Regions from separate parts of the Serratia proteamaculans genome, predicted to be linked through region 2. Evidence: predicted binding sites of a transcription regulator. Region 2 holds the regulator's gene; the other holds the start of a gene.
What was found. The regulator CRP, encoded in region 2, controls carbon source genes, mostly activating them, when cyclic AMP is high. The targets are predictions, from matches to a motif close to ATGTGANNNNNNTCACAT.

Region 1: the regulator CRP is predicted to act here: its motif matches at 12,252-12,269, upstream of serA (phosphoglycerate dehydrogenase).

Annotation. Positions count from the first base shown of each region.
Region 1 covers NZ_OX461105.1:4,416,806-4,432,154, forward strand. The annotation lists gene gcvP (aminomethyl-transferring glycine dehydrogenase) at 1-2,673, opposite strand, end outside; gene gcvH (glycine cleavage system protein GcvH) at 2,766-3,152, opposite strand; gene gcvT (glycine cleavage system aminomethyltransferase GcvT) at 3,198-4,295, opposite strand; gene ubiI (FAD-dependent 2-octaprenylphenol hydroxylase) at 4,841-6,043, opposite strand; gene ubiH (2-octaprenyl-6-methoxyphenyl hydroxylase) at 6,127-7,305, opposite strand; gene pepP (Xaa-Pro aminopeptidase) at 7,310-8,623, opposite strand; gene QOT07_RS20590 (YecA/YgfB family protein) at 8,684-9,262, opposite strand; gene zapA (cell division protein ZapA) at 9,583-9,912, shown strand; RNA gene ssrS (6S RNA) at 9,954-10,136, shown strand; gene QOT07_RS20605 (5-formyltetrahydrofolate cyclo-ligase) at 10,164-10,772, shown strand; gene serA (phosphoglycerate dehydrogenase) at 10,818-12,056, opposite strand; gene rpiA (ribose-5-phosphate isomerase RpiA) at 12,359-13,015, opposite strand; gene QOT07_RS20620 (LysR family transcriptional regulator ArgP) at 13,219-14,112, shown strand; gene QOT07_RS20625 (oxidative stress defense protein) at 14,353-15,084, opposite strand; gene argO (arginine exporter ArgO) at 15,208-15,349, opposite strand, start outside.
Region 2 covers NZ_OX461105.1:5,008,267-5,023,615, reverse strand. The annotation lists gene QOT07_RS23425 (6-phospho-beta-glucosidase) at 1-1,306, opposite strand, end outside; gene QOT07_RS23420 (PTS lactose/cellobiose transporter subunit IIA) at 1,303-1,641, opposite strand; gene ppiA (peptidylprolyl isomerase A) at 1,998-2,567, shown strand; gene QOT07_RS23410 (sensor histidine kinase) at 2,729-4,414, shown strand; gene btsR (two-component system response regulator BtsR) at 4,414-5,139, shown strand; gene QOT07_RS23400 (helicase HerA-like domain-containing protein) at 5,281-6,807, shown strand; gene QOT07_RS23395 (aminodeoxychorismate synthase component II) at 6,906-7,481, shown strand; gene argD (bifunctional acetylornithine/succinyldiaminopimelate transaminase) at 7,613-8,830, shown strand; gene QOT07_RS23385 (YccS/YhfK family putative transporter) at 8,868-10,943, opposite strand; gene crp (cAMP-activated global transcriptional regulator CRP) at 10,998-11,630, opposite strand; gene QOT07_RS23375 (OsmC family protein) at 12,010-12,417, shown strand; gene QOT07_RS23370 (phosphoribulokinase) at 12,458-13,327, opposite strand; gene QOT07_RS23365 (YheU family protein) at 13,604-13,837, opposite strand; gene QOT07_RS23360 (hydrolase) at 13,834-14,814, opposite strand; gene QOT07_RS23355 (LysE family translocator) at 14,933-15,349, shown strand, end outside.

The sequences.
Region 1 (15,349 bases), 590 kb from region 2:
CGGCCATTCACCTTTCGCCACCCGATCAATCTCGCCGCGGATAGCCAGCATCGCGTCGATAAAGCGATCCAGCTCTGCTTTGCTTTCAGATTCGGTAGGTTCAACCATCAGCGTACCCGCTACCGGGAACGACATGGTCGGCGCATGGAAACCGTAGTCAATCAGACGTTTAGCGATATCCATTTCGCTGATGCCGGTCTCTTCTTTCAACGGACGAATGTCGAGAATGCATTCATGCGCCACGCGGTGATCGCGGCCGGTATACAGCACCGGGTAAGCGTCTTTCAGACGGGTCGCAATGTAGTTGGCGTTCAGGATCGCCACCTGGCTCGCCTGCTTCAACCCTTCTGCGCCCATCATGCGGATATACATCCAGCTGATTGGCAAAATTGAGGCGCTACCAAAGGGTGCAGCAGAAACTGCGCCCTGCTGGGTGGTCACACCGTCGATCTGCACCACGCTGTGGCCCGGAACGAAAGGTGCCAAATGCGCTTTGACGCCGATTGGCCCCATGCCTGGACCGCCACCGCCGTGTGGGATACAGAAGGTTTTATGCAGGTTAAGGTGTGAGACGTCTGCACCAATGTAACCTGGGGTGGTGATGCCCACCTGAGCATTCATGTTGGCGCCGTCGAGGTACACCTGGCCGCCGAACTGATGAACGATCTGGCACACTTCACGGATAGTTTCTTCGTACACGCCATGGGTCGACGGGTAAGTCACCATGATACAAGACAGCTCTTCACCCGCTTGCTCGGCCTTGACGCGCAGGTCGTGCAGATCGATGTTGCCATTCTTGTCGCAGGCCACCACTACCACGCTCATGCCCGCCATTTGGGCAGAGGCCGGGTTGGTACCGTGTGCGGAGCTTGGGATCAGGCAGATGTGACGGCCCGCTTCGTTACGGCTTTCATGGTAATGACGGATCGCCAACAGCCCGGCGTATTCACCCTGCGCGCCGGAGTTCGGCTGCATGCAAACCGCGTCGTAGCCGGTCAATTGCACCAGCCACTGTGACAGCTGACCGATCATCTGCTGATAGCCTGCCGCCTGTTCTGGCGGGCAGAACGGGTGCAGCTCAGAGAACTCAGGCCAGGTAATCGGGATCATTTCCGCCGCGGCATTCAGCTTCATGGTGCAAGAACCGAGCGGGATCATCGCCTGGTTGAGCGCCAGATCCTTGCGTTCCAGACGGTGCATATAACGCATCATCTCGGTTTCGCTGTGGTAGCTGTTGAATACCGGGTGAGTCAGGATCGGATCCTGGCGCACCATGCCCGCCGGGATCGATTGGCTATTTTTGCTCACCGCCGCGTCCAGCGCGTCGATGTCCAAACCGTGCTCGTCACCCGCCAGCAAGGCGAACAGCGTTTGCACGTCTTCACGTGAGGTCGCCTCGTCCAGCGTGATGCCCACCGCACCGTGAATATCGGTACGCAGGTTGATGCCGAAGCTCAAGGCGCGTTCCAGCACCGCGGCCTTGTCTTTCACTTCCACCGTCAGGGTATCGAACCAGGTTTTGTGACGCAGTTGCAGCCCGGCCTGTTGCAAACCGGCGGCCAAAATGTCGGTCAGGCGATGGATACGCCCGGCAATACGTTGCAGGCCTTGTGGGCCATGGTACACCGCATACAGGCTGGCGATGTTGGCCAGCAGTACCTGCGAGGTACAGATATTCGAGTTGGCTTTTTCGCGACGGATATGTTGCTCACGGGTTTGCATCGCCATGCGCAGTGCAGTGTTACCGGCAGCATCGCGAGAAACACCAATGATGCGACCTGGCATCGAACGTTTGAATTCGTCACGGCAGGCGAAGAAGGCCGCGTGTGGGCCACCGTAACCCATCGGCACGCCAAAGCGCTGTGCGGAGCCGAACACCACGTCGGCGCCCTGTTTGCCCGGTGCGGTCAACAGCACCAGTGCCATAATGTCGGCAGCCACGCTGGTACCGATTTTGCGGGTTTTCAGCTCGGCCAGCAGTTTGCTGTAGTCGTGCAGTTCACCGGTGGTACCGACCTGTTGCAGCAGCACGCCAAACACGCCCTGCAGCTCCAGCACTTTCTCGGCTTTATCGACGATCACTTCAAAACCGAAGGTGGCGGCACGGGTACGTACCACGTCCAGCGTTTGAGGATGCACGTCGTCAGCCACGAAGAAACGGTTAGCGTCTTTCAGCTTGCTGGCGCGTTTGGCCAGCGCCATCGCTTCGGCGGCCGCGGTCGCCTCGTCCAGCAATGAAGCCGATGCCAGATCCAGACCGGTCAGATCGAGCGTCACGGTCTGGAAGTTCAACAGCGCCTCAAGGCGGCCCTGCGACACTTCCGGCTGATAAGGGGTATAAGCGGTGTACCAGCCCGGATTTTCCAGCATGTTGCGCAGGATCACCGGCGGTGTCAGCACCGCGCTGTAGCCCATACCGATATAGGATTTGTAGCGCTGATTCTGCGAGGCAATCGCCTTCAGTTCGGCCAGCGCCTGATGTTCAGTAGCCGCATCGCCCACCGGCGGCGGCGCAGGCAGTTGAATGTCTGCCGGCACAATCTGTTGGATCAGCGCGTTGAGCGAGCGTGCGCCCACCGCTTCCAGCAACTGCTGCTGTTGTTCTGCAGAAGAGCCGATATGGCGTTCGATGAACGCACCGCTGTGTTCAAGTTGGCTGAGTGTCTGAGTCATTGCTACAAATTCCTGAATGCTTACGGGGTACGGGATATAGCCTGATCTATAACTAAAACGCCCCGGCCAATGGGCCTGGGGCGTTACAACAGTTACTCGTCGATAGAAGCCTGATACGCACCGGCATCCAGCAGGTTGCCGAGTTCGGCACTGTCAGAAGCCTTGATGCGGAACAGCCAGCCTTCGCCGTACGGGTCAATGTTAACCAGCTCCGGAGAGCTTTCCAGCGCATCGTTGGCAGCGATGATTTCACCGCTGATAGGTGCATAGATATCGGAAGCGGCTTTCACCGATTCCGCTACTGCGCAGTCTTCGCCAGCGTTAACCGCGGTGCCCACGTCAGGCAGGTCGACAAACACCATGTCGCCCAGCAGTTCCTGCGCGTGTTCGGTAATGCCTACCACGTATTCGCCGTTGCCTGCGTCACGCACCCACTCATGGGATGTTGCGTATTTCAATTCTGTTGGCACATTGCTCATCGCCAGCTACTCCTTCGAAGAAATAAAGAATCAATAAACAAAAAATTAATTAGTCAGTGGCTTACCGGCACGCACGAATCCAGGTTTGGTGACCTTGACCGGCATTTCACGGTTGCGGATCTGAACGATGGCCTGCTCGCCGATACCGGCGGGTACGCGGGCCAGGGCGATGCTGAAGCCCAGGGTCGGTGAGAATGAACCGCTGGTGATCACCCCTTCATGCGTCTGACCTGCTTCATCGGTGAAACGCACCGGCAGCTCATTACGTAATACGCCTTTTTCCGTCATGATCAAGCCGACCAGTTGTTCGGTGCCCACTTCGCGCTGTTTTTCCAACGCTTCACGGCCGATAAACTGACGGTCTTCCGGCAGCCAGGCAATGGTCCAGCCCATGTTGGCAGCCAGCGGCGAAATCCCTTCATCCATCTCTTGCCCGTACAGGTTCATACCCGCTTCCAGGCGCAGGGTGTCACGTGCACCCAGGCCAGCCGGCTTCACGCCCGCCGCCAGCAGTTTCTGCCAGAAATCGACCACCTGCTCTTTCGGCAGGGCAATTTCATAACCCGCTTCGCCGGTATAACCGGTAGTGGCAATAAACAGATCCCCGGTCTGTACGCCGAAGAACGGCTTCATGCCTTCAACCGCGCTTTTTTGTTCCGGGGTAAATAAGGTGGCGGCGCGCTCTTTGGCCTGTGGGCCCTGCACCGCAACCAGCGCCAGATCGTCACGCACCGTCAGCGCTACGCCGTACGGAGCTGCGTGTTCTTCGATCCAGGCCAGGTCTTTGTCGCGGGTGGCGGAGTTCACCACCAGGCGGAAATAGTCTTCAGTAAGGAAGTAAACGATCAGGTCGTCGATCACACCGCCAGACGCATTCAGCATGCCGGTGTACAAGGCTTTGCCAGGTTGAGTGAGCTTGGCGACGTCATTCGCCAGCAGGTAACGCAGGAACTCGCGGGTGCGGGCACCGCGCAGATCCACAATGGTCATATGGGAGACGTCGAACATACCGGCATCCTGACGCACGGCGTGGTGCTCATCGATCTGGGAGCCGTAATGCAGGGGCATCATCCAGCCATGAAAATCTACCATGCGCGCACCGCACGCCACGTGCTGGTCGTACAGTGGGGTTTGCTTTGCCATCTTTTCCCTCATTTCACTCAGAAGCTGAAGATAGGGTGCTGCTACGCAATACATCAGATAATGGCTCGCGGCCGGATTGCGTGGCGCACTGACTGCCCAACAGAAACGCTGCGCCGAACGTGCAAAAACTGCGGCTAACCGCCGCGACGCAAACGATACCTTTGTCCTGACGTTATCACCGAACGACCCCATTAACCATAAGTTAAAATAGGCTTGGCGTCGCTCAGGGCCAGTAAAATGCCGGGCTAGTGTGCAGAGTTTTTGACTGGAAAAATGCGCTTTAAGGCACAAAACCAACAATTAAAGCACCAAAAATCCGAAGTTATATAACAAACCCAAGGCCGGATACGGAATTTCGACTTTTGATAACCGAACATGGAATTAGAAAAACTAATGGCAAAACCGGCCTGGAATTAGATTATTTCAAATGAAGGGTTATATAAGAAAAAGCTATGGGTATAAGGCGCAGGGCTGCGCCTTTGAGAATCGATGATATCGAGGGGAAAATGAGGCAGAGAGGCCTAACGACCTCTCTCAGGCTGCCGTCAGGCCAGCCATTCCGGCAGGTCATTCAGGCCCATCGCCTGACGCACCAGCTTGGGCTTCACGCCCGGCAAGCTGTCGGCCAGGCGCAGCCCGACATCACGCAACAGTTTCTTCGCCGGGTGGTTACCATCAAACAGTTCGCGGAACCCTTGCATGCTGGCCAGCATCACCGCAGCACCGTGTTTGCGACGGCGTTCGTAGCGGCGCAGATACAGGTGTTGGCCAATATCCTTGCCCTGCCGTTGCAGACGGCGCAGTTCAGCGATCAGCTCTGCCACATCCATAAAGCCCAGATTCACCCCCTGCCCGGCCAGCGGATGCACGGTATGCGCAGCATCGCCCACCAGCGCCAGACGGTGCGCGGCAAAGTTGCGGGCATAACGCCCGGTCAGTGGGAAGGTCTGACGTTCACTTTCCAGGGTGCAGGCACCGAGGCGCAGGTCAAAAGCCATCGCCAGCTCACGGTTAAACTGCTCCGGCTCCAGTTGCTTCAGGCGTTCAGCCTCTTCCGGTGCCACCGACCAGACGATCGAGCTTAAATGCGGATCGCTGAACGGCAGAAACGCCAGAATGCCATCGCCGTGGAACACCTGCCGCGCCGTCGCCAAATGCGGCTCTTCGGTGCGGATCGTGGCCACCAGCGCATGGTGGCGGTAATCCCAGAAGGTCAGCGGGATATCAGCATGCTGACGCAGCCAGGAATGGGCACCATCGGCCCCAATCACCAGTCGGGCGGTCAGCATGCGGCCGTCTTCCAGAGTGATGAAAGCGTCGTTCTCGCCCCAGGCCACCTGCTTGAGCGCCGCAGGCGTCATCAGCGTGACGTCGCTCAGGCTTTCCGCCCGCTTCCACAACGCCTGCTGGATCACCGAGTTTTCGATGATATGGCCAAGATGATTAAAACCGCATTCGTCACCACGAAAGGCTATTTTGCCGAAGCTGTCGCGATCCCAGACTTCCATGGCGTTATAGGCGCTGGCGCGCAGGGAGAGGATCTCGTCCCACACGCCAATGTGCTGCAGCAGGCGCTCGCTGGCGGCATTGATGGCGGAAACGCGCAGTTCCGGCTGTGGTTGCGGCGGCGTCATATCCGGTTGCTGCTGTTCCAACACTGCAACGCGCAGACCGCTGCCCTGCAAACCACAGGCCAATGCCAACCCCACCATACCGCCGCCGGCGATAACCACGTCAAATGATTGCATGCTGCTTAATTTCCTTAAATGACTCGCTGTGCCATTGCCCAGCGCTTTGGGCACAGCATGCTGCGCCTGTGCTTATACACCGCTTAGCGATCCACCCAGCCCAAAGTACGTTTGGCAAAGGCGTCCCGCACCGACGGTAACTGGGCCATCGCCATCAGACCCAGATTACGACCGACCACCAGGGGGTCGTAGCGATTGGCAAACAGCCGGATCAGGCCGTCTGTCACACCAATGGTAGCCTGCTGATCTTGCTGTCGCCGTTGTTGATAACGCCCCAACAGCGCATAGCCACCGGGATCTTCTCCGGCCTGCTGCGCCTCGGCCAGCGTTTCCGCCAGCGACATCACGTCACGCAGGCCAAGATTGAACCCCTGCCCGGCGATCGGATGCAGCGTCTGTGCGGCATTGCCCACCAGTGCCAGCCGGTGGCTGACATGCTGATTGGCGGTCAGCAGGCTGAGCGGGTAGCTGTGGCGTTTGCCGGCGCGAAGAATACGCCCCAGACGCCAGCCAAACGCCTGCTGCAATTCACTGATAAAACGCTCATCGTCCCATCCGTCGACCTGCTCGCGATCTTCACGCGCATGGCACCACACCAGTGAGCTGCGCCCCTGAGACATCGGCAGTAAAGCCAAGGGCCCGTGACGGGTGAAGCGTTCAAAAGCGCGCCCCTGTGGATGCTCTGCAGTGGTGACGTTGGCAATGGTAGCAAACTGCGGATAGTCACTTTGCTGCCACTGCAGATTACAGGCCTGTGCCAGCGCCGAACGTGAGCCGTCCGCCGCCACCAGCAGTTGCCCGCTGATACGCTGACCGTTATCCAGCAGTACTTCGGCCTGCTCTGCTGTACGCACCACATCGACCACCCGGGCCGGACAGTGCAACGTCACACCCGGTGCCTTGGCCAGCAGCGCAAACAACCGTTGACCGGCATCGTGCAGCTCAATCACCTGCCCCAACGCATCGACCTGGTAATCCTGCGCGTGCAAATTAACAAACCCGGCATGACCGCGATCGCTAACGTGCACCTGGGTAATGGCCGTCGCACAGTCGCGCAGCGCCGGCCAAACGCCAATGCGCGTCAACTGCTGACAGGTGCCCTGCGCCAAGGCAATGGCGCGGGCGTCAAATCCCGGATGGCTGCGGTCGTCCGGTCGGGTCGCTTCGACCAGGTCAACCGCCAATCTTCCCTGAGTCAGCGAGGAAATGGCCAGCGCCAAAGTCGCCCCCGCCATACCGCCACCAACGATGATTACACTCATGCTGTTACCTTGCCGCCGCCATCAGTGCTTCGATGGCATCTGCGTCTTTCACTACGCTGGCCGTCAGATTCTCAATGCCGGTGGCGGTGATCAGGATGTCGTCTTCAATACGAATGCCCATGCCACGATATTCTTCCGGCACATCAGCATTCGGCGCAATGTACAGCCCCGGTTCGACGGTCAGCACCATGCCCGGTTCCAACGTACGGTCGCGATCTGGCGTACCGTAATGGCCGACATCATGCACATCCAGCCCCAGCCAGTGACCCAGGCCATGCATGTAGAACGGACGATGTGCCTGTTCGGCAATCAGCTGCTCGACTTCGCCTTTCAGGATCCCCAATTCCACCATCCCGGTAATCATGATGCGTACGACTTCATCGTTGACCACGCGGATGCTGATGCCCGGTTTGAACATCTCCAGCGCCCGTTGCAACGACGCCAACACGATGTCATACACTGCGCGCTGCGGTCGGCTGAATTTGCCGTTGACCGGGAAGGTGCGGGTGATGTCGCCAGCATAGCCTTTGTACTCGCAACCGGCGTCGATCAGCACCAAATCGCCATCGCGCAATTCACTTTCGTTCTCGGTGTAGTGCAGGATACAGGCGTTGTCACCGCCACCGACAATGGTGTTGTAAGACGGGTAGCGGGCACCGAAGCGGGTAAACTCATGATGAATTTCCGCCTCGAGCTGATATTCGAACATGCCGGGACGGCATTTCTGCATTGCACGGGTATGGGCCAGCGCGCTGATCTCACCGGCGCGACGCATAATCACCATCTCTTCCGATGACTTGAACAGGCGCATTTCGTGCAGCCACGGACGCCAGTCGGTCAGGGTTGCCGGTGCCTGCAGGTTCTGGCGGAAACCCTTGCGCAGCTTGTCCAGCGCAGCAAACAGGATTTGATCGGCATAGTCGTATTGGCCCTGCGCGTGGTAGATCACGTCCAGGCCATTGAGCAACAGGGGTAATTGGTCGTTGATTTCATCGAACGGCAGCGCGCGGTCCACACCCAGCTTCGCCGGGGCAGCCTCTTGGCCCAGACGGCGGCCAAACCAGGTTTCCGCCGTCAGATCGCGCACCCGGTTGAACAGCACGCTGTGGTTATGCATCTCGTCACTCTTCACCAGAATCAATACCGCGCCCGGCTCGTTGAAGCCGGTCAGGTACCAGAAATCGCTGTTCTGACGGTAAGGATATTCGGTATCTGCACTGCGCGTTGCTTCCGGCGCAGAGAAAATAATCGCCGCGCTGGCCGGAGCCATTTTCGCCAACAGCGCCTGACGGCGGTTGTTGAATTCCTGCTGAGTCATCACCTTCTCCTGAAATCAATCTGCCTGTGCTCACGGCCTCAAGGTCGTGAAATAGGATGTTTAGTGCAAGGTCGGTTTGGCATTTTCCGGCGCCGTCGGCTTGCGGCGAGTAAATTCGGTGTGGCACAAAATGGCCGCCATCCGCACATACTCCACCACTTCCTCCAGAGAGTGCTCAAGCTCTTCCTGGTCTTCATCTTCTTCATAACCGAGTTGGGCGATGTTACGCAGATCGTCGATCGCCTCACCCAGCTCGTCTTTCACCTGGGCCAGTTTCGGCTGCATCATGCCAAGGCCGAGCAGGAAATGGTTCACCCAGCCGCTCAACGCGTCGGCGCGATCAAACACGCTGACCGTTTCGCCTTCCGGCATCATCAGTTGGAACATGAAATCGTCGTCTTCCAGCGTTTCACGCGTAATTTCATGAAGTTGCTGAAGCGGCAAGCTTAGCGCCTGCGGGAAGGCCACGCCTTCATTAGTCAGATCATAGACCAGTGATTGCCAGCCGGCGTCACGGCTGCCACCGCACAACAGGCCACTGATCAGGCCGTGCATTTCTGCTGCGGTCAACGCCACCGCTTGCTGGTTAAGGGCAAGGGTCAAAGATTGGTAACTTGGAAATGTATTCTGTATAGACATGCGCATTCGTCATCGTTGGCAGGATAAGTTCGTGTTATGCTACCACCAAGGTCCGTCGCTGTGCCAGATAAGCACGACACCTCAGTGGCTAGTTATAATCGTGATGCGTCAGAATTCACACAGTACCGGAAGGGAACAAAATGAAGCTAAATACGCATTTTGAAACCCTTTTTTGACTGGTAATGTCTGTCGCGGTAGATTACAACCAGGTACTGAAAAAGGGGTTGTATCTTGGTACCGAGGTATATATAGTGGCGCCCGCTTTGGTGGCCCGGTAAGGGTAGACTGGGGCTGGCGCGAAATTTAGGCAGGAAGGTGGCATGTCTGCACAACCGGTAGATATTCAAATTTTTGGTCGCTCTTTAAGAGTCAATTGCCCGCCAGAACAACAAGATGCGTTGAACATGGCAGCGGTCGATCTTAACGAACGGTTGCAAGATCTTAAAGTTCGCACTAGAGTCACAAATACTGAGCAGCTCGTTTTCATCGCAGCATTGAATGTTTGTCACGAACTTGCTCAAGAACGGTTGAAAACCCGTGATTATGCGTCCAATATGGAACAACGCATTCGCATGCTACAACAGACCATTGAACAGGCTTTGCTTGAACAGGGTCGCATCTCTGAACGTCAGGATGCACAATTCGAATAACTTAAGTTGCTGAAATCCTGGATTTTGGCAATGAGTAAAAAATTTCTCTGAGATGTTCGCCAGCGGGCCAGTCCCCTGAGCCGATAATTAGTACCAACAGAATGTGATGATCCGCGATCGGTGTGCATGCTCGGCCCGCCGAGAAGCCTTAAGATTGCGACAGCACGTTCACCTTGAACCATGGGTTCAAGGGTTACAGCCTGCGACGGCATCTCGGAGATTCCCCTTCCTCAGCGGTAAGTGTGCTGACTATGTCTTTTCAAGCCCAGTATGCCCAACAGCGGCAAAACATCCGAAACCAAATCCGTCAACTTCGACGCGCCCTAACACCCGAACAACAAAATAATTTCGCCCTGCAGACGGCTGAACGCATCGCTGCACATTCGCGCATCCAGGCGGCACAAAGCATTGCGGTGTTTTTGTCGTTCGATGGCGAGCTCGATACCCGTCCGCTGATTGAACGGTTATGGCAGCAAGGCAAACAGGTTTATCTGCCGGTGTTGCACCCGTTTAGCCCCGGCAATCTGCTGTTCCTGCGCTATACCCCGGAAACGCCTCTGGTTAACAACCGCTTCAATATCCTTGAGCCACAGCTCGATGTGCGCAACGTCTTGCCGATCGGCTCACTCGACGTGGTGCTGACGCCACTGGTGGCGTTTGACAGTACGGGCCAGCGTTTGGGGATGGGTGGCGGTTTTTACGATCGCACTCTGCAAAACTGGCATCATCTCGGCCCCTACCCGATCGGGTTGGCACATGACTGCCAGCAGGTGGAACAGCTGCCGGTGGAACATTGGGATATCCCGCTGCCGGAGATCGTTACCCCATCGCAGAATTGGGTATGGCGGATAGCCGAATAGCAAAAGGCCGGATAAATCCGGCCTTGGTTGTTACAACGCGTTCAATCAGAGCAGCAAGCGAGCACGGATAGTGCCGGCAATCGCCTTCATACGTTGCAGTGCCGCGTCGGCACGTTCAGTTTCAGCTTCGATGTCGATCACCACGTAGCCGATTTCCGGACCGGTTTGCAGGTACTGCGCGGCGATGTTCACCCCTTCTTCAGCGAAGATCTGGTTAATCTGCGTCAGTACGCCAGGACGGTTTTCATGGATGTGCAGCAGACGGCTGGCATTAGGGCCATGCGCTGGCAATGACACTTCCGGGAAGTTAACCGCCGACAGGGTCGAACCGTTGTCGGAGTATTTCGCCAGCTTACCGGCCACTTCGTCACCGATGTTCTCCTGCGCTTCCTGAGTCGAACCGCCAATGTGTGGGGTCAGGATCACGTTGTCGAACTCGCACAACGGTGAGTTGAACGGCTCACTGTTGGTCGCAGGTTCTTCCGGGAAGACGTCGATCGCCGCACCGGCCAAATGCTTGCTGGCCAATACTTTGCACAGTTCAGGAATATCCACCACGGTACCGCGCGAGGCGTTGATCAGAATTGAGCCCGGCTTCATCAACGCCAGCTCTTCTGCACCCATCATATTCTTGGTCGACAGGGTTTCCGGCACGTGCAGCGTCACTACGTCGCTCATGTTGAGCAAATCGGACAGGTGGCGTACCTGTTGGGCATTGCCCAACGGCAGCTTGTTCTCGATATCGTAGAAGAACACTTTCATGCCCAGGCCTTCGGCCAGGATACCCAACTGGGTGCCGATATGGCCGTAGCCGATAATCCCCAGCTTCTTACCGCGCGCCTCAAACGAGCCCACGGCCAGTTTCTGCCATTCACCGCGGTGTGCCTTGGCGTTGGCGGACGGAATGCCGCGCAACATCAGCAGCAACTCGCCCAGCACCATTTCGGCCACGGATCGGGTATTAGAGAAAGGTGCGTTAAACACCGGAACGCCGCGCTTGGTCGCCGCCTTCAGATCAACCTGGTTAGTACCGATACAGAAACACCCTACCGCCACCAGCTTTTCTGCAGCGGCGAAAACTTCTTCGGACAGATGCGTACGCGATCGGATGCCGACGAAGTGAGCATCGCGGATCGATGCCTTAAGCGATTCGGTGTCTAACGCACCTTTGTGATATTCAATGTTGGTATATCCGGCTGCCAGCAGATTATCTACCGTGCTCTGATGAACCCCTTCCACCAACAGGAATTTAATCCTGTCTTTCTCCAATGATACTTTTGCCATTTACCCGACCCTATGTTCAGACTTCAGAAGCGGCTGTTGTGAAACAGCACGCATCCAACATAACAAAAATAACGCAGGCGGCAATACAAACGATTGCCCGCCCGTCAGGACAAGGCTCAGCGTTGTTGCTGGTTTCTGGCAGAAAATGCCATAGGGAAAGAAATAGGCAGAAGCTTCGTGGAGCTATCGCTCGTAATGTGACATATGTCACCAAATTTAGCGCTTTTAATAAAAGATATTTTAACCAGTGAATTATGCGGCCCGGTGGGATCCAAGACCGCATACCTGTAGAGGGTTCTACATTATCCGATGACCTTCACGCCATCAGGCGTGCCGACCAGCGCCACGTCGGCGCCACGGTTGGCAAACAGCCCCACGGTCACTACACCGGCGATGCCATTGATTTTATTTTCCAGCGCAATGGCATCGAGAATGCTGAGATTATGCACATCCAGGATCACGTTGCCGTTATCGGTCAGGACATTCTGACGATACTCCGGCAGTCCGCCCAGCTTCACCAGCTCACGCGCCACGTAGGAGCGCGCCATTGGGATCACTTCTACCGGCAGCGGGAATTTACCCAGCACGTCGACCTGCTTGGTGGAGTCGACAATACAGATAAACTTGCGCGCGATGGCGGCAATGATTTTTTCACGCGTCAGCGCAGCGCCGCCGCCTTTGATCATCTGCATCTGGCGGTTGATTTCATCCGCGCCGTCGACATAAATATCCAGCGAATCCACTTCGTTGCTGTCGAACACGTGGATACCGAGGCTTTTCAGCTTGGCAGTGGAGGCGTCGGAGCTGGACACCGCCCCTTCGATCTGGTGTTTGATCGAGCCGAGCGCGTCAATAAAGTGGGCGGCGGTCGAGCCGGTACCCACCCCGACGATGGTGCCCGGGGTCACGTAATCCAGCGCTGCCCAGCCAACCGCTTTTTTCAGTTCATCCTGCGTCATAATATGTCCATTGCCTCTGTACGAAAACGTGTGCGTATTATAGGGTAAATCGCTATTTTTCACTTAGGCAGGATCACACTTCTTCACCCTGAGCCGCATTTTTAGGCGCGCCGCGGCAAGATGGCCCGGTGATTTTCCACCTGTAAAACACCAGAGATGTGGCATAGTGCCAGTATCAATTTACTTTAAGGGATATCTTTCCGATGAAACGCCCAGACTATCGAACGCTACAAGCGCTGGACGCGGTGATCCGTGAGCGTGGCTTTGAGCGCGCCGCGCAAAAACTTTGCATCACACAATCGGCAGTATCCCAGCGCATCAAGCAGTTGGAAAACCTGTTTGGCCAACCGCTGCTGGTACGTACCGTGCCGCCACGTCCGACCGAACAGGGCCAGAAGCTGCTGGCGCTGCTGCACCAGGTGGAATTGCTGGAAGAAGAGTGGCTGGGCAACGACACCGGCATTGATACGCCGCTGCTGCTGTCGCTGGCGGTTAACGCCGACAGCCTGGCAACCTGGCTGCTGCCGGCGCTGAAGCCGGTGCTGACCGATTCTCCGATCCGTCTGAACCTGCAGGTAGAAGACGAGACCCGGACTCAGGAACGCCTGCGCCGCGGTGAAGTGGTGGGTGCGGTGAGTATCCAGCCGCAGCCGCTGCCAAGCTGTCTGGTGGACCAACTGGGCGCGCTGGATTATCTGTTTGTCGCCTCGAAAGGTTTTGCCGAGCGCTACTTCCCGAACGGGGTTACGCGCTCCGCGCTGCTGAAAGCGCCGGCGGTGGCATTCGACCATCTCGACGACATGCACCAGGCTTTCCTGCAGCAGAACTTTGATCTGTCGCCGGGTAGCGTGCCCTGCCATATCGTCAACTCATCGGAAGCCTTCGTGCAGTTGGCGCGTCAGGGCACCACCTGCTGTATGATCCCGCATCTGCAGATTGAGAAAGAGTTGGACTCGGGCGAACTGATCGATCTGACGCCAGGCCTGTTCCAGCGCCGCATGCTGTTCTGGCACCGCTTCGCGCCAGAGAGCCGCATGATGCGTAAAGTGACCGATGCCCTGCTCGAGCATGGTCGCCAGGTTCTGCGCCAGGATTAAATAGAAAAGGTTGCTGTTCAGGTTGTTTTTAAGCCCGAGATACCCGGGCCTAGCGCACCGAGGGTGCGCTCTCCCTAATAACGGGCTTTATCAGTAGTCTGAAAGACCCATCTTATACCCTAAATAATTGGAGTTGCATCAAGGCGGCCAAGGCAGGAGTCCCCAGGAGCTTACTCAAGTAAGTAACTGGGGTGACTGCCTGCAGCCAACACAGATGCAGCTTCAAGTATGACGGGTATATTATTGCGCCGCGTTGCGCTGCAACTCAAATACCACATCCACCTGATCGTCAAAGTGAATGCTTTGCTGTTCGTAGGTTTGCGCCGCGTCGCTTTCCGCCGCTGCACCCGCCGATTTATACATGCGTGCTACCGGCATCGGCTGGTAGTTGGCAACGTGATAACGAATGCTGTAAACCGGCCCCAGCTTGGCGTTAAAGCCTTTCGCCAATGAAGCCGCCTGCTGAGTGGCGTTCTCGATGGCTTTCTGACGCGCCTGCTCACGGTAAACGTCCGGTTTCGCCACGCCCAGCTCAACGGCGCGGATCTCATTCAGGCCGGATTTCAACGCGCCGTCCAGCAGCTCGTTCAACTTATCCAACTGACGCAGCGTCACCTGCACCTGACGTACCGCACGGTAGCCTTTCAGCACCGACTCACCGGTTTTCAGGTAGTCATATTCCGGCTGGGTGCGCAGGTTGGCGGCGCTGATGTCTTTCCTCTCAATGTTATTTTTCTGCAGGAAATCAAAATATTGCGCTACGCGCTCATCAACCTGCTTTTTCGCCTGTGCGGCGTCTTTGGAAGAGACGCTGACCTCGATCGCCAGGGTGGCGATATCAGGCGTCGCGTCAACGCTGGATGTGCCCGAGGTCACCACGTGTGGCCCTTCCGGCACTTCTGCCGCTTGCAGCGCCAGAGGTAACGTCCCTAATCCAACCATTGCGGCCATAGCCAATGCTTTAAGCTTCACAGTGTCTCCTTGATGACAGGCTGTAACTGATTTACCGGCCTTTCTCTGCTGAGAACAGCCGGTTCCTTGGCATCAAACGTAGCATATCGCGCGGGCTTTTGAATTCGGATTAGTGACAAATTCTTATAAACCTGCCCCCTGCCAGGCCAACTGCAAAGCGATGCCCCACATCACCACGCCGACCAGCGTATTGATGATGCGCTGCGCCATTCGGGTGTTCAGCCAGGGTGCCAGCCAGGAAGCCAACAGCGCCAGCGCGAAGAAC
Region 2 (15,349 bases):
ATTTGAACTGAGGCAGATAGGGTGCGTTCACCGCCAGCACTTCATCCAGCAGCGGCTGTGCCACATTGGCATTGCCGACCAGTGGGTTGGTGACCAAGGCCAGCAGGCCACTGCGGCGATCGCCATGCACCGCAGCTTCGATGGTCAGGCGCTCATAAGCTTTCACCTGTTGGGTCAGCGCGTGCATAGAATCCGGCAGCGTGCCGAAGGTCAGCGGATGGGCACCCTGAGCATCGATGATACAGTTGGTTTCTATCACAGCGTCGTCCGGTAAACCGCGAATAGCGCCACGGTTTGCGGTATTGACGACTAATTGCGTCCCGAGATTATTATGGATCGCACGGATTAGCTCCAGCGCCACTTCCGAATAATATGATCCACCGCGGAAACTTAACTGTTCCGGTTTGCTGTCGAGATGCGGATCGGCATACAGCTCAAACAGCTCTTTCTCTACCTTCATTACCTGCTCGGCGCGGGTACCGCGTTCGGCCGCTGCGGCAATTTCCTCGGCCAGCATCTCTTTGGTTTGGTAGAAATAGCGGTGGTAGGGGCAAGGGATCGCCCCTACGGCGCGCAGGAAATCTGGCTGCCAAGGCTCTTCCTTGATGTTATTCATGGTCAGCGCTGCCCCATCACACAGCATGTCGATCACCTTGCCGGTGACGTCATGACCGTTTTGCAGCACCTGATGTACCCACACCATGTGGTTCAGCCCGGCGAACTGCAGTTGTACCTCCTGATAAGGGCTTTTCAGCATATTGGCAATCATGTGATGCATGCTGATCGGCACGTTGCACAGGCCGATGATTTTTGCTTTGGTGTAGCGGGAAACCGCTTCGGTGACGATGCCGGCCGGGTTGGTGAAGTTGATGATCCAGGCGTCTGGCGCCAGTTTTTCCACTCTACGCGCAATATCCAGCATCACCGGGATGGTGCGCAGCGCCTTGGCGAAGCCGCCAACGCCGGTGGTTTCCTGGCCGATCAAATCGTATTTCAGCCCCAAACGCTCGTCGGCGGCGCGCGCCGGCAACTGGCCAACGCGGAACTGAGTCAGCACGAAGTTGGCGTCGCGGATGGCCTCATCCAGCTCGAAATGCACGCTGACCTTCACCTGCTCCAGCCCGTGACGAGCCAGCATGCGTTCGGTCAGTGCGGCGATGATCTCGACCTTTTCGCGGCCAGGCTCAACGTCCACCAGCGCCAGTTCGGTCACCGGCAGCTCTTCGATACGCTGGATCAAACCATCGACCAATTCTGGCGTGTAGCTGCTGCCGCCGCCAATCACGGCTATTTTCAACGATTTCATGCGCGGGTCTCCAACTGGGCCTGACGGCGATAAAGCTCAATCATGTCATCCGCCAGATCCTGGATCACCATGGCGTTCATCAGATGATCCTGGGCATGAACAGTAATCAGGTTGATGGTCAGTTTGCCGCAGCCTTCGTCCAGACCGATCAGTTGGGTCTGAATAAGATGGGCTTTTTTCACCGACTGTTTGGACTCGGCCATATGCTTGGCTGAAGCGGTAAAGTCGCCGGCGCGTGCTTGCTGCAGCGCCATCAGCGCACTGCTACGGGCGCCACCGGAGAACACCAGCAGCTCCATGATGGTGCTTTCAAAATCGGCGCTGATTTCAGTCATCAATTCACTCACATTATTTCTCCTGTTATTGCGCGGCAGCGGTGCCGGCGGACATTCATTATTCTTGTCTTTGCGCTCAAATGAGAGCGCTCTCATTTATCTAGAGTAACGGGAATGGAAAACGAAACCGGGAGTTGTGTCGCAAAAAGCGACGAAGGCGTAAAAAGGGCAAAAAATGCGTGATGCATTTGGCAAAAAGGTCTAAGGCGATCATACTTTTGGCAGTAAAATCCGGGGCTGACTGAGATATGTCCCACTATTACGTAAATATAGGTAAATGGCTGGCACTCGCAGGTTCAGCTCTTTAGAATCAAGGCGCTTTTCCGTTGTTTGTCTCTCAGAGAAAGGACCCGTTAATGTTCAAACGTACTTTAGTGACCTTCGTTGCGCTGTGTTCCCTGACAGCAATGACACCCGCCGCGCTCGCCGCCGGTGAAACTCATGTCATGCTGACCACCTCAGCAGGGAATATCGAATTGGCGCTCGACAGTCAGAAGGCTCCGGTTTCCACCAAGAACTTCGTCGACTACGTGAACAGCGGCTATTACAACAACACCGTTTTCCACCGCGTGATCCCGGGCTTTATGGTTCAGGGCGGTGGCTTTACTGCAGACATGCAGCAAAAATCCACCCAGGCGCCAATCAAGAACGAAGCGGATAACGGTTTGCGCAACCTGCGCGGCACCATTTCGATGGCGCGTACCGCCGACAAAGACAGCGCTACCAGCCAGTTCTTCCTCAACGTGGCGGATAACGCCTTCCTGGATCACGGCCAGCGCGACTTCGGTTACGCGGTATTCGGCAAAGTGGTCAAGGGCATGGACGTGGTAGATAAAATCTCCCAGGCGCCGACCGGCAACGTCGGTCCGTACCAGAATGTTCCGAGCAAACCTATCGTCATCCTGTCAGCGAAAGTGCTGCCATAATGATTTTGCGCCGGCCCCAGGTGGGCCGGCTGCGTTGCTTTCCCCGGAAGCCTTGCCTGCATCACTGTTTTTTCCCCCGTCACATGCTCTAATCGCCAGCTTATAATCAGACCGGAAACCCGGCGTTTTGCATCTGTTTTCTTAAGGGATGAGCTGCTGCCATGTTCGAATTTAGCCAGGTGCTGCTGCTGTTGCAGCAGATGTGCGTTTACCTTGTCATTGCTTATTTACTGAGCAAAACCCCGCTATTCATTCCGCTGACGCAGGTGACCATCCGCCTGCCGCACAAGCTGCTGTGCTACGTCATTTTCTCGGTGTTCTGCATCATGGGCACTTATTTCGGTCTGCATGTCGAAGGCTCGATTGCCAACACCCGCGCCATCGGTGCGGTGTTAGGCGGCCTGCTGGGCGGGCCTTCGGTGGGCCTTTTAGTGGGACTGACCGGTGGTCTGCACCGTTATACCCTGGGGGGCATGACCGATATCGCCTGTGCGGTATCAACCGTAGCAGAAGGGCTGGTGGGCGGGCTGGTGCATAGCATTGCCATGCGTCACCGGCGTATCGACTTGCTGTTTAATCCGTTGTTTGTCGCCGGGGTCGCGCTGGTGACCGAAGTGCTGCAAATGGTGATTATCCTGGCGATTGCGCGCCCATTCGACGAGGCACTGCGGCTGGTGGAGCATATCGCTTTGCCGATGTTGATCGCCAATACGGTGGGGGCCGCAATGTTCATGCAAATCCTGCTGGATCGGCGAGCGATGTTTGAAAAGTACACCGGTGCGTTTTCCGCCAAGGCGCTGAAAATTGCCGAGCGCACCGAAGGGATCCTGCGACAAGGGTTCGATCAGGAAAACAGCATGAGGGTGGCGCGAGTGATTTATCAGGAACTGGGTATCGGCGCCGTAGCGATAACCGACCGCGATAAACTGCTGGCGTTTATCGGCATCGGTGACGACCACCACCTGCCGGGCACGCCGATCTCGTCAAAGCACTCGCACCGTGCGATCGACAACAACGAAGTGGTCTATGCCGACGGCAATGAGCATTCTTACTGCTGCTCGATTAATCCCAGTTGCAAGCTGGGGTCGACATTGGTGATCCCGCTGCGCGGTGAGAATCAGCGAGTGATCGGCACCATCAAGTTGTATGAGCCGAAGAGTCGGTTGTTCAGCACCATCAACCGTACGCTGGGTGAAGGTATCGCCAGCCTGTTATCCGCACAGATTATGGCTGGCCAGTACGAGCGCCACAAACAGCTGTTGGCGCAGTCAGAAATCAAATTACTGCATGCGCAGGTCAATCCACACTTCCTGTTTAATGCCCTGAATACGCTGGTGGCGGTGATCCGACGTGACGGCGACCGGGCCTGTGAGTTGGTGCAAAATCTTTCGACCTTTTTCCGTAAGAACCTCAAGCGTTCCGGTGATGAAGTCAGCCTGGCGGACGAGCTCGAACACGTGAATGCCTACCTGCAAATTGAACTGGCGCGCTTTGCCGATCGGCTGGAGGTGGTCGTTGCGTTACCGCAAGAGTTGTTGGCGGTTCGGTTACCGGCATTTTCACTGCAGCCGATCGTTGAGAATGCCATCAAGCATGGCACTTCGCAGTTGCTGGGCGTGGGGCGGATTGATATTGGCGCGCGGCTTGAAGGCGGCTGTTTGTTGCTGCAGGTCACCGACAATGCCGGATTATTCCAATCGCAGCCGAACAACAGTGGGCTGGGGATGAATCTGGTGGATAAGCGGATCCGCGTGCGTTACGGCGACGCCTATGGGGTACAGGTGGCCTGCGAGCCGCAAACATTCACCCGCATTACGATCAATGTCCCCTTGGCGAGGGCCGCCTGATGTTAAACGTACTGATTGTCGATGACGAACCTTCCGCACGCGATAACCTGCGGCATTTGCTGGAAGCTGAAGAAGGCATCTCTATTGTCGGCGAATGCGCCAATGCGATAGAGGCTATCAGCGGCATCCATCGTTTGCAGCCGGACGTGGTGTTTTTGGATATCCAGATGCCGCGCATCACTGGGCTGGAGATGGTCGGCATGCTCGATCCCAACCGTATGCCGCATATTGTGTTTCTGACCGCTTATGATGAATACGCGGTGCAGGCCTTTGAAGAGCATGCGTTTGACTACCTGCTGAAACCGGCGGAACCGAAACGACTGAACAAAACGCTGCAGCGCCTGCAGCAGCAACGCGAGCCGCAAAATATCGCCGCGCTGGACGAAAGCGCCGGTTACCTGAAATACATTCCCTGCACCGGTCACAGCCGCATCTATTTGCTGCGCTTTGATGAGGTGGTGGCTATCCGTTCGCGGCTGAGTGGGGTGTTTGTGGTCCGCAATGACGGCATGGAGTGCTTTACTGAGCTGACGCTGCGCACGCTGGAAATGCGAACGCCGCTGGTGCGTTGTCATCGACAATACTTGGTTAACCTGGAGCTGGTGCGCGAGATCCGCTTTGATGACGGTGGCGCGGCGGAAATGATCATGCCGGTCGGCGAACCGGTACCGGTCAGCCGCCGTTACCTGAAAGCGCTAAAAGAAGAGCTGGGGCTGCGTGGTTAGGGCGATTCTGAAAGTATTGGCTTTTGCGGGCGTCTTGATGACGCCCTTTTTGTTTGTCCTTGACGGGGTTACGCCACGCTTATAGCTTTATTGACATCAACTGGCGCTTTTCGCGCCACGTCAGCGTCCAAGGAAAAGAAAATGAGTGAAGCACGGATTATTGCCAAAGCGATGAAAGACGGGAAACCGGAACAGGATCTGGTGATCTTGCCCGCGTTGGCCAACCGCCATGGTCTGATCACCGGCGCGACTGGGACCGGTAAAACCGTGACGCTGCAAAAAATGGCTGAGCAATTCTCGCGTATCGGCATTCCGGTATTTTTGTCCGACGTGAAGGGCGACCTGTCGGGAATAGGCACCGAAGCCGTGCCCTCCGAAAAACTGCAGGCACGCCTGACGGCCATTGGCGTCACTGACTGGCAGCCACAGGCATGTACCCTTATTCCGTGGGACATCTACGGCGAGAAGGGCCACCCGATCCGCGCCACCGTGTCTGACCTGGGGCCGCTGCTGCTGGGCCGCTTGCTGGATCTGAACGAGGTACAAAGTGGCGTACTGCAGTTGGTGTTCAAAATTGCCGACGATAATGCGCTGCTGCTGTTGGATATGAAAGATCTGCGCGCCATGGTGCAGTACGTGGGTGACAACGCCAAACAGTTCCAGACCCAATACGGCAATATTTCTTCGGCTTCGGTGGGCGCTATCCAGCGTGGGCTGCTGACGCTGGAAGAGCAGGGTGCCAACCAGTTCTTCGGCGAGCCGATGCTCGACATCAATGATCTGATGAAAACCGACGCCAACGGCCACGGCATCATTAACCTGCTGGCGGCGGACAAGCTGATTAACCAGCCGAAGCTGTATTCGGTGTTCCTGCTGTGGCTGCTGGCCGAGCTGTTTGAACACCTGCCGGAGGTGGGTGACCCGGAACAGCCGAAGCTGGTGTTCTTCTTCGATGAGGCACACCTGCTGTTCAACGACGCGCCGGCAGCATTGCTGACCAAAATCGAGCAGGTAGTGCGTCTGATCCGCTCCAAAGGCGTCGGCATCTACTTTGTGACCCAGAACCCGCTGGATATCCCGGACAGCGTGCTGGGCCAATTAGGTAACCGTGTACAGCATGCGCTGCGTGCCTTTACTCCTCGCGATCAGAAAGCGGTGAAAGCCGCGGCGCAAACCATGCGTGCCAACCCGGCCTTCGACGCAGAAACGGCGATCACCGAACTGGGCGTGGGTGAGGCGCTGGTGTCGTTCCTGGATGAGAAAGGGCGGCCTAACGTGGTGGAACGGGCGATGGTGATCGCGCCGGAATCCAAAATGGGCATGCTGGGGGCGGAAGGGCTGAACAGTGCGATCAATAAATCGCCCTTGTACGGTCGTTACGAAGATATGGTTGATCGCGAATCCGCTTATGAGAAGTTGTCATCGGCAGGTTTTGCTACCGTCGGCACGCCGCAACCGGGTCAGCCGACATCGCAACCGCAGGCACAGCAGCCGGCAGGCGGTGGTTTGATGGGGGGCCTGAACGATATCCTGTTCGGTTCTACCGGCCCACGTGGCGGCAAGCATGACGGCATCGTCCAGACCGCGGCCAAGAGCATGGCGCGTGACCTTGGCCGCCAGATCTTGCGCGGTGTGTTGGGCTCGATTATGGGTGGCCGTAAAAAGTAAGCTGAAATTATCGCTGGCGGCAGTATTGTAGGGGCGTTGTATAATGCGCCGGTGTCAATCGGGGCTAGCCCCTTACAATGCTGTCCGTTGGAACCCCTATGCTGCTGTTGATCGATAACTACGATTCATTTACCTATAACCTTTACCAGTACTTCTGCCAATTAGGCGCCGAAGTGTTGGTGAAGCGTAACGACGAACTGCAACTGGCCGATATAGAAAGGCTGGCACCGCAGCGTCTGGTGATCTCCCCGGGCCCCTGCACCCCAAACGAAGCCGGTATCTCGCTGGCGGCTATTCGGCATTTTGCCGGCAAACTGCCGATCCTCGGCGTTTGCCTGGGGCACCAGGCACTGGGGCAGGCCTTTGGCGCCAACGTGGTGCGCGCCCGTGAGGTGATGCACGGCAAGACCTCGGCGATCCGCCATCTCGACAGCGGCGTTTTTCACGGGTTGAACAATCCGCTGACCGTCACCCGTTACCACTCGCTGGTGCTTGAAGCCGCTACCTTGCCGGACTGTTTTGAAGTGACCGCCTGGAGTGAGCGCGACGGCGTACGCGATGAGATTATGGGCATCCGCCACCGTCAACTGGCGCTGGAAGGGGTGCAGTTCCATCCGGAGAGCATCCTCAGTGAGCAGGGGCATCAGCTGTTGGATAATTTCCTTAAAAGTTAGTTGGTTAGGTTTTTTTTAACCGCGAAGACGATTTGCGTTTGCCCTTTATTGGTTTTTTATGCATATTTTGTGATTATATTTTCACTCAATCGCAACAAAAAGACTGAGTCACATTCAGGGTGGACCCCATAATGACCGAAAAAATCGAAGTCAACCGCAGCACCTTTGATCAGGTTATCTTGCCTGTTTATGCACCTGCCCAGTTTGTCCCGGTCAGGGGCAAAGGCAGCCGCGTGTGGGACCAACAGGGGAAAGAGTACATCGATTTCTCTGGCGGCATTGCGGTGACGGCGTTGGGGCATTGCCACCCGGCCCTGGTTGAGGCATTGAAACAGCAGGGCGAAACCCTGTGGCATACCAGCAATGTTTTCACCAACGAACCGGCGCTGCGTCTGGCCACCAAGTTGATCAACGCCACCTTTGCCGACCGGGTGTTTTTCGCCAACTCTGGTGCGGAAGCCAATGAAGCGGCCTTCAAACTGGCACGCCATTACGCGATTACCCGTCACAGCCCGTACAAAACCAAAATCATCGCTTTTTATAACGCTTTCCACGGCCGCACGCTGTTTACCGTTTCGGTGGGCGGGCAGGCCAAGTATTCTGATGGTTTTGGGCCCAAGCCGGCCGATATCGTACACGTGCCGTTCAACGATCTGGCGGCGGTGAAGGCGGTGATGGACGACCATACCTGTGCGGTGGTGATGGAGCCGATCCAAGGGGAAGGGGGCATTACCCCGGTCAATGCCGAATTCCTCAAGGGCGTGCGTGAACTGTGCGATAAACACCAGGCGCTGTTGGTGTTTGACGAAGTGCAAAGCGGTATGGGCCGCAGCGGCAAGCTGTTCGCCTACATGCACTATGGTGTGACGCCGGACATCCTGACTACCGCCAAAGCGCTCGGTGGCGGTTTCCCGGTTAGCGCCATGCTGACCACCGAAGAGATTGCCTCGGCGATGCAGGTGGGCACCCATGGCACCACCTACGGCGGTAATCCGCTGGCCTGCGCGGTGGCGGAAGCGGCACTGGACGTGATCAATACGCCGGAAGTGCTGAGCGGCATTGAGTTACGTCACGGGCTGTACGTGCAGGCGTTAAAGAAAATTGGCGAGAAGTACGGTATTTTCAGCGATATTCGCGGCATGGGCCTGTTGATTGGTGCCGAACTGACGGCGCCGTATCATGGCAAGGCGCGCGATTTCCTGACGGCGGCTGCTGCTCGTGGGCTGATGATCCTTAATGCCGGGCCAAATGTGATCCGCTTTGCACCTTCGCTGGTGGTGGAAATCCAGGATATCGACGAAGGTATGGCGCTGTTTGAGCTGGCAGTGCAGGACGTGATTAACGCTTAATTTGTTGCACTGATAACCGGGGCGCCACAGGGCGCCCTTATTGATCGCGCAGTTTGCGCTTCAGCCAGATGCCATGATGCGGGCGTTGGCTCCAGGCCAATGACGAGATGGTGTGCATGACGCTCAGGTGCGACAGAATACGCCGCAGGTGGCGCTCCATTTCGGTCACCGGCATCTCCGGGTGCAAATCCGGCGGCTGCATAATGCCGTTGCCACTGCTCGGCCCATCGTATTCCAGCCGCTGCTGACAGCTTTGCAGCGCGATCTCACAAGATTGCAGATACTCCTCCGCCAGCTTTGGCGTCAGCATATAGTGCTCGCGCGCCAGGATGGTCATCGCGTTCAGATGTTCGACAATAAACTGGCTGTGCGTCACCCACAGGCGCATATCCGCCAGATAGTTCGATTCAAACCCCGGCTCCTGCATTGCCTGATTCAGCGAGGTGAATAACGCATTGTGCGCCTGATTAACCTGCATGCGGGCATAGGCCAGTGCGCTGGGGTCGGGTTCCTGTTCTTCCAGCAGCAAACGCAGCGCCTGCTGATCGTTCTCCAGCGCCTGGTGGGCGTTCTTGCGCAGCAGCCCGCTTTGCCACTGTGGCCACAGCCAGATGGTGCTGCCGAATACCAGCACGCAGCCAATCAGGGTGTCGATCAGCCGTGGCACCAGGAAATTGGTGCCGTTTAGCGCCAGCAATTGCAGGGTGTAGACCGCCGTCACCGTAAAGCCAATCACCGCCAGCCCATAGTTTTTACGCGATACCAGATAGGCCAGCAGCGTGATCACCAGCATCACGCTTAGGGTCTCGGCCTCGGGTAGCTGTAATTGCAGCAGACCGGCGGCGAGCACCAATCCGACCAGGGTACCGAGCGCACGGTGCTGGATGCGCACCCGGGTGGCGTTGTAGCCGTTCTGGCTCACCAGCATGATGGTCAGCAGGATCCAGTAAGGCTTCGGCAGATTGAAAAACAGACCCAGACTACTGCCCGCCGCCAGCGTGACACCCAGCCGTGCCGCATTGCGCAGGGCGTTGGACTTGAACGACAGATAGCTGACCAGCGCGGGCCAAAACGGCAGGCGGTTTTGGTTGGCCATTAGATCGCGGCGGTAGAGCGGGTGCTGGGTGCGCAGCAGACGTGCGATGCGACTGAAGTGGTAGTAGCAGAACTGGCCCACCGGGTTGTCCGGATGCTGCGCAGCGACTTTTTCCAGTGCCGCCAGTTCATGGTCCATTTTGAATCGCTGCGAATGCTGGTGGTAGAGAATATCGTGGGCCACCGTGCGTAGTCGGCCGGCAATCACCTGCGCATTGCGGCGGATAATTGCTTCGGCCTGGCTCTGCTCTACCAGTTTTTGTACTTCTTCCGGCAGATGCAGGCTGACGGTGATGTGTTCCTGCAAATCCAGCGCGACCTGAAAGGTGCGTTGCAGGCGCTTTTGCTCAAGGTTACTGGCGTGCGGCAAAAAATTAAGCTGCTGGTACAGCAGGGTGATCAAGTCCATGACTTTTTGCTGGCGTACCAACAATGGCGGTAGTGCAGTCTGCGGATCGGTATGCTGGGTCAGTAGCGAGTATTTGGCTTCGAAGTAGTCCGCCAGCTCCAGATAGAGCTGATTGAGCGACTCGCGCATCGGTTGTTCTTTCCACAGCTTGAACCAGAACCAGGTGAACAGGCCGTACCAGGCGGTACCGACCACGTATAACAGCGGTGCGTGCCACAGCGGGACTCTACCGACCATGCTGAGAGAGAAGATGGCGGCTACCAGTGCGGCAGGCAGCAGGCGGGCGTGTAACGGGCTGATTTCACCGCTGACGCCGAGCAACAGGGCCAGGCCGAGCATCAGTAACGGCAGCGGCAACTGCCAAAGCAGAACTTGCTGCAGCAACAGGCTACTGAAGGCAAACAGGGAACCGCCGACGATCAGGCGTTTGAAGAAGCGTTTGTGGGGCGTGTCCAGCCCGGCGATGTTACAGCAGGCGGGGACCAGGGAAAATAGCAGGCCGTATTGCAGCTGGCCAATCAGCAGGCCCAGCAGTACCGGCAGGCAAAGCACCAGCGTTTGCCGCAGTGCGTAATTGACTTCCGGGTGGTAAATCAGTCGGCGCCACATGATGATTCAGGGCATAAAAAAACGGCGCGAATCATCGCGCCGTTTTTTCAGTAATTAACGCGTGCCGTAAACGACAATAGTTTTGCCGTGGGCGGAGATCAGATTTTGATCTTCCAGCATTTTCAGAATACGACCAACGGTTTCACGTGAACAACCGACGATCTGGCCAATTTCCTGGCGGGTAATTTTAATCTGCATGCCATCCGGGTGGGTCATGGCATCAGGCTGTTTCGCCAGGTTCAGCAGTGTTTGCGCGATGCGGCCCGTCACGTCCAGGAAAGCAAGGTTACCCACTTTCTCAGAGGTGATCTGCAGACGGTTTGCCATCTGCGCTGACAGGCGCATCAGGATGTCCGGGTTAACCTGAATCAACTGGCGGAATTTCTTATAGGAAATTTCAGCCACTTCACAGGCGGTTTTCGCCCTAACCCAGGCGCTACGCTCCTGACCTTCTTCAAATAATCCAAGCTCGCCGATGAAATCCCCCTGGTTAAGGTAGGACAGGATCATCTCTTTACCTTCTTCATCCTTAATCAGCACCGCTACGGAGCCTTTGACGATGTAGTAAAGCGTTTCGGCCTTTTCACCTTGGTGAATCAGCGTACTTTTGGATGGATATTTGTGGATATGGCAATGAGACAGGAACCATTCGAGAGTAGGGTCTGTTTGCGGTTTGCCGAGAACCATTCGCTGTTATCCTCTGTTGTTATCGCTGCCTTGTGTCACAGGGGTCAGAGTTCCCTGTAAAACGTGCTGTCGCCGTTTTTTTAATGGTGGCTGGCAGCAGGTTTTGAGGCGTGTCATAAATATACGCTGTCGCCCTAGCATATTAACTTGCCGGGAGAGCTGCAAGCTACATTCTGTTAACATACCGGTAAAGGAGCCTTTCCCTGGGAGTTTCCCTGAAATCAGTGTCCCGGAAAGATTTATTGCGGCTCTGTTTGTAGCACAGAGTGAGGCGGGTGTCTTGTGTTGTCTCGCTTCAGCATGATTAGCATCAGGTTCCGTTGCCAGTTTCTATGCGAAAGCGTAGTCTGATTTTAAGAAATTAACCGGAGTGACCAGTATGCAGGCAAGAGTTAAGTGGGTGGAAGGGCTGACGTTTCTGGGTGAATCCGCGTCTGGCCATCAGGTGCTGATGGACGGTAACGCCGGTGATAAAGCCCCCAGCCCGATGGAAATGGTGCTGATGTCGGTGGGAGGCTGCAGCGCGATCGATGTGGTGTCGATCCTGCAAAAAGGACGTAACGATGTGCGCGACTGCGAGGTGAAATTGACCTCCGAACGGCGTGAAGAAGCGCCACGCTTGTTTACCCATATCAACCTGCATTTTATCGTCACCGGTAAAGATTTAAGTGACAAGATTGTTGAGCGGGCGGTAAACCTTTCCGCCGAGAAGTACTGCTCGGTCTCGCTGATGTTGAGTCAGGCAGCCAGCGTGACCCACAGTTTTGAAATCCGCGCAGTGTCCTGACGGATAGAGGGGGCGCGGCCTGTCGCCGCGCTCTGATAAGTTACTCGATTTTTTTGCCTTCCAGCAGTTGCTGCACCAGCGGCGCCATAATCAGCTCCATCGCCAGCCCCATTTTGCCACCCGGCACCACCAGCGTATTGATATGCGAGATAAAAGATCCTTGCAGCATGGCCAGCAAGTAAGGGAAATCGATCTGGTCCAGACCGCGGAAGTGGATCACCACAAAGCTCTCGTCCAGCGAGGGGATCGCCTTGGCGGCAAACGGGTTGGAGGTATCTACCGTCGGCACCCGTTGGAAGTTGATGTGGGTGCGGGAGAACTGCGGCGTGATGTAGTTGATGTAGTCTTCCATCGAACGGACCACCGAGTCCATCACCGCTTCACGGGAGTGGCCGCGTTCGCCGGTATCGCGGATCAACTTCTGGATCCACTCCAGGTTGACGATAGGCACCACGCCGACCAATAAATCGACATGTTTGGCCACGTCGTTGTGTTCGGTCACCACGCCGCCGTGCAACCCTTCATAGAACAGCACGTCGGTCGGTGCCGGTAAGGCTTCCCACGGCGTAAAGGTGCCGGGGACCTGGTTATAGGGCACCGCTTCATCGTAGGTATGCAGATATTTGCGAGAGCGGCCGGTACCGTTGGTGCCGTACTCGCTAAAGCTTTGTTGCAGCAGGCCGAAGTCGTTGGCCTCAGGGCCGAAATAGCTGATATGACGGCCGAGATCGCGCGCTTTGCGGATTGCCGCGTCCATTTCCGGTCGGGTATAGCGGTGGAAACTGTCGCCTTCCAATTCAGCGGCACGGATGTTCAACTGCTGAAAGATTTTACGGAACGCCACGCTGGTGGTGGTGGTGCCGGCGCCGCTGGAGCCGGTCACTGCGATAACGGGATGTTTGGCGGACATGGTGGTGGGTCACTCCGTGTTAAATGCGCAGGCGTCAGATAAAATTATACCCGTCATCTTTCAAGCTGCAGCGTTGTTACCTGCACTCGCTCACCCCGGTTACTTACTCGAGTAAGCGCCCGGGGATGAGCGAGTTGGGCGCCTAGCTGCAGCTTGAAAGCTATAGGCTATATTGGTGTGTTTGACGCCCTTTCGCCAAGGGCAAAATTCCGCGCGTTGGTTTGCAATCCCTCATTGTTACCTGATTTTTTCCGTCAGTCATAGAACCGATCGGCACTAAATTTCTTCTTGTCCGGCGCGGAACTGTCCTCGAGGCATGATGTTGATGGTCTCATGCAGTTCTGACCACACCAACAGCACCTCGCCACTTTTCAACTGGCGGCGTACGTCTTCCACCTTTTGTTCCAGCGAGCGCTCGTGCTCGCCGTAGTCGGTCCCTTCACGCAGCACAAAGGACTCGATCAGGCCGTTCAGGGTCTCAGCTTCCAGTTCTTTCCAGGGGATAATCACTTGGTTGTTTCCAGATAAGGGGCAAGCCAGGATGGAATACGGTATTCCAGCCACATATGGGGTTTTTTCAATGTACCGCCGACAAAGCCGACGTGGCCGCCAAACTCGGTCAGCTGATACTCAATGTTGGGCGGCAGCGTGGCGACCTCGGGGATCACTTCGTCGGTCATAAAAGGATCGTCCTTGGCATGGATGATCAACAACGGCGTTTGGATCGACGGCAACAGCGGCAGGGCACTGCAGCGGCGGTAATAATCGGTAGCGTCGCTGAAACCGTGGATACGCGAGGTAATGGCATCGTCAAAGTCGCGGATCCGGCGCAACGCCTTGAGCTGCGGCAGTTTCAGCGGCAGGGTGTCAGGATAGTGCAGCAGTTTGCGGGTGGCGTTTTGTTTCAATTGCCCGAGCAGATAGTGCTGATAAACCCGCGAGAAGCCCTGATCCATCCGCCATGAGCAGGGTTCCAGCATCAGTGGCGCAGAGACCACCACCGCCGCCTGCAGCAGGCTGTCGGCGCCCTGTTGCGCCAGGTAGCAGGCCAGCATGTTGCCGCCGAGCGAGACACCCACGGCGGCGGTTGGCGCTTCCCCGTAGGTGGTTCGCAGCCACTGCAGGAAAAAGCGTGCATCCTCCGTTTCGCCGGAATGATAGATGCGTTGCTTACGGTTCGGCACGCCGCTACAGCCGCGAAAATGCATCACTACCCCGAGCCAGCCTTTTTCGCGCCAGGCGCTGAGCTGGCCATGGGCATAGGGGCTGTAGAAGTTGCCTTCCAGGCCGTGGAACAGCACTACACGTGGCTTGTCGGTAGCCTGAGTCGGGTCTTCGCTCCAGGCGAGATCGACAAAGTCGCCGCCGGGCAATTCCAGCCGTTGCCAATGAGGTTTCAGCTGTACACGACGGCGCACCAGCCGTGGCAGCAGTGTCTGCAGATGGGGATTACTGGCCCCGGTCAACGGGCGAAAGGATTCATGCATAGCTTGAGTAAAAATCTTTTTGGCAACTATTGTGGGATGATTAGTGCGCTGTTAGCTTCACTACCCTGAGTTAACAATAATACTGCAAAAATCCCCCTGGGTGAGGAGCACCCGCCTGATGGAAGCGAGTTTATTTCTTTCGATGTTAGGCTTTCTGTGGGTTGCCGCGATCACCCCCGGCCCCAACAATATGTTATTGACCACTTCCGGCGCCAACTTTGGCTTTATGCGTTCACTGCTGCTGATGATAGGTATCATGCTCGGCATGCAAAGCATTTTGCTGCTGGTGGCCTTCGGCGTCGGCAGCCTGATTCTGGTTTATCCGGCTCTGCATCTGGTGCTGAAAATTCTCGGCAGCCTGTACCTGCTGTGGCTGGCGTGGAAAGTGGCCACCGCCGCCTATGAAAAGCTGGAAACCGACGTGGCACCGCCCAAGCCGATACGGCTGTATCAGGGCTGGCTGCTGCAATTCCTTAACCCCAAGGCCTGGCTGATGGCGCTGGGGGCGGTGGCAAGCTTTAGCCTGGCAGGCGAT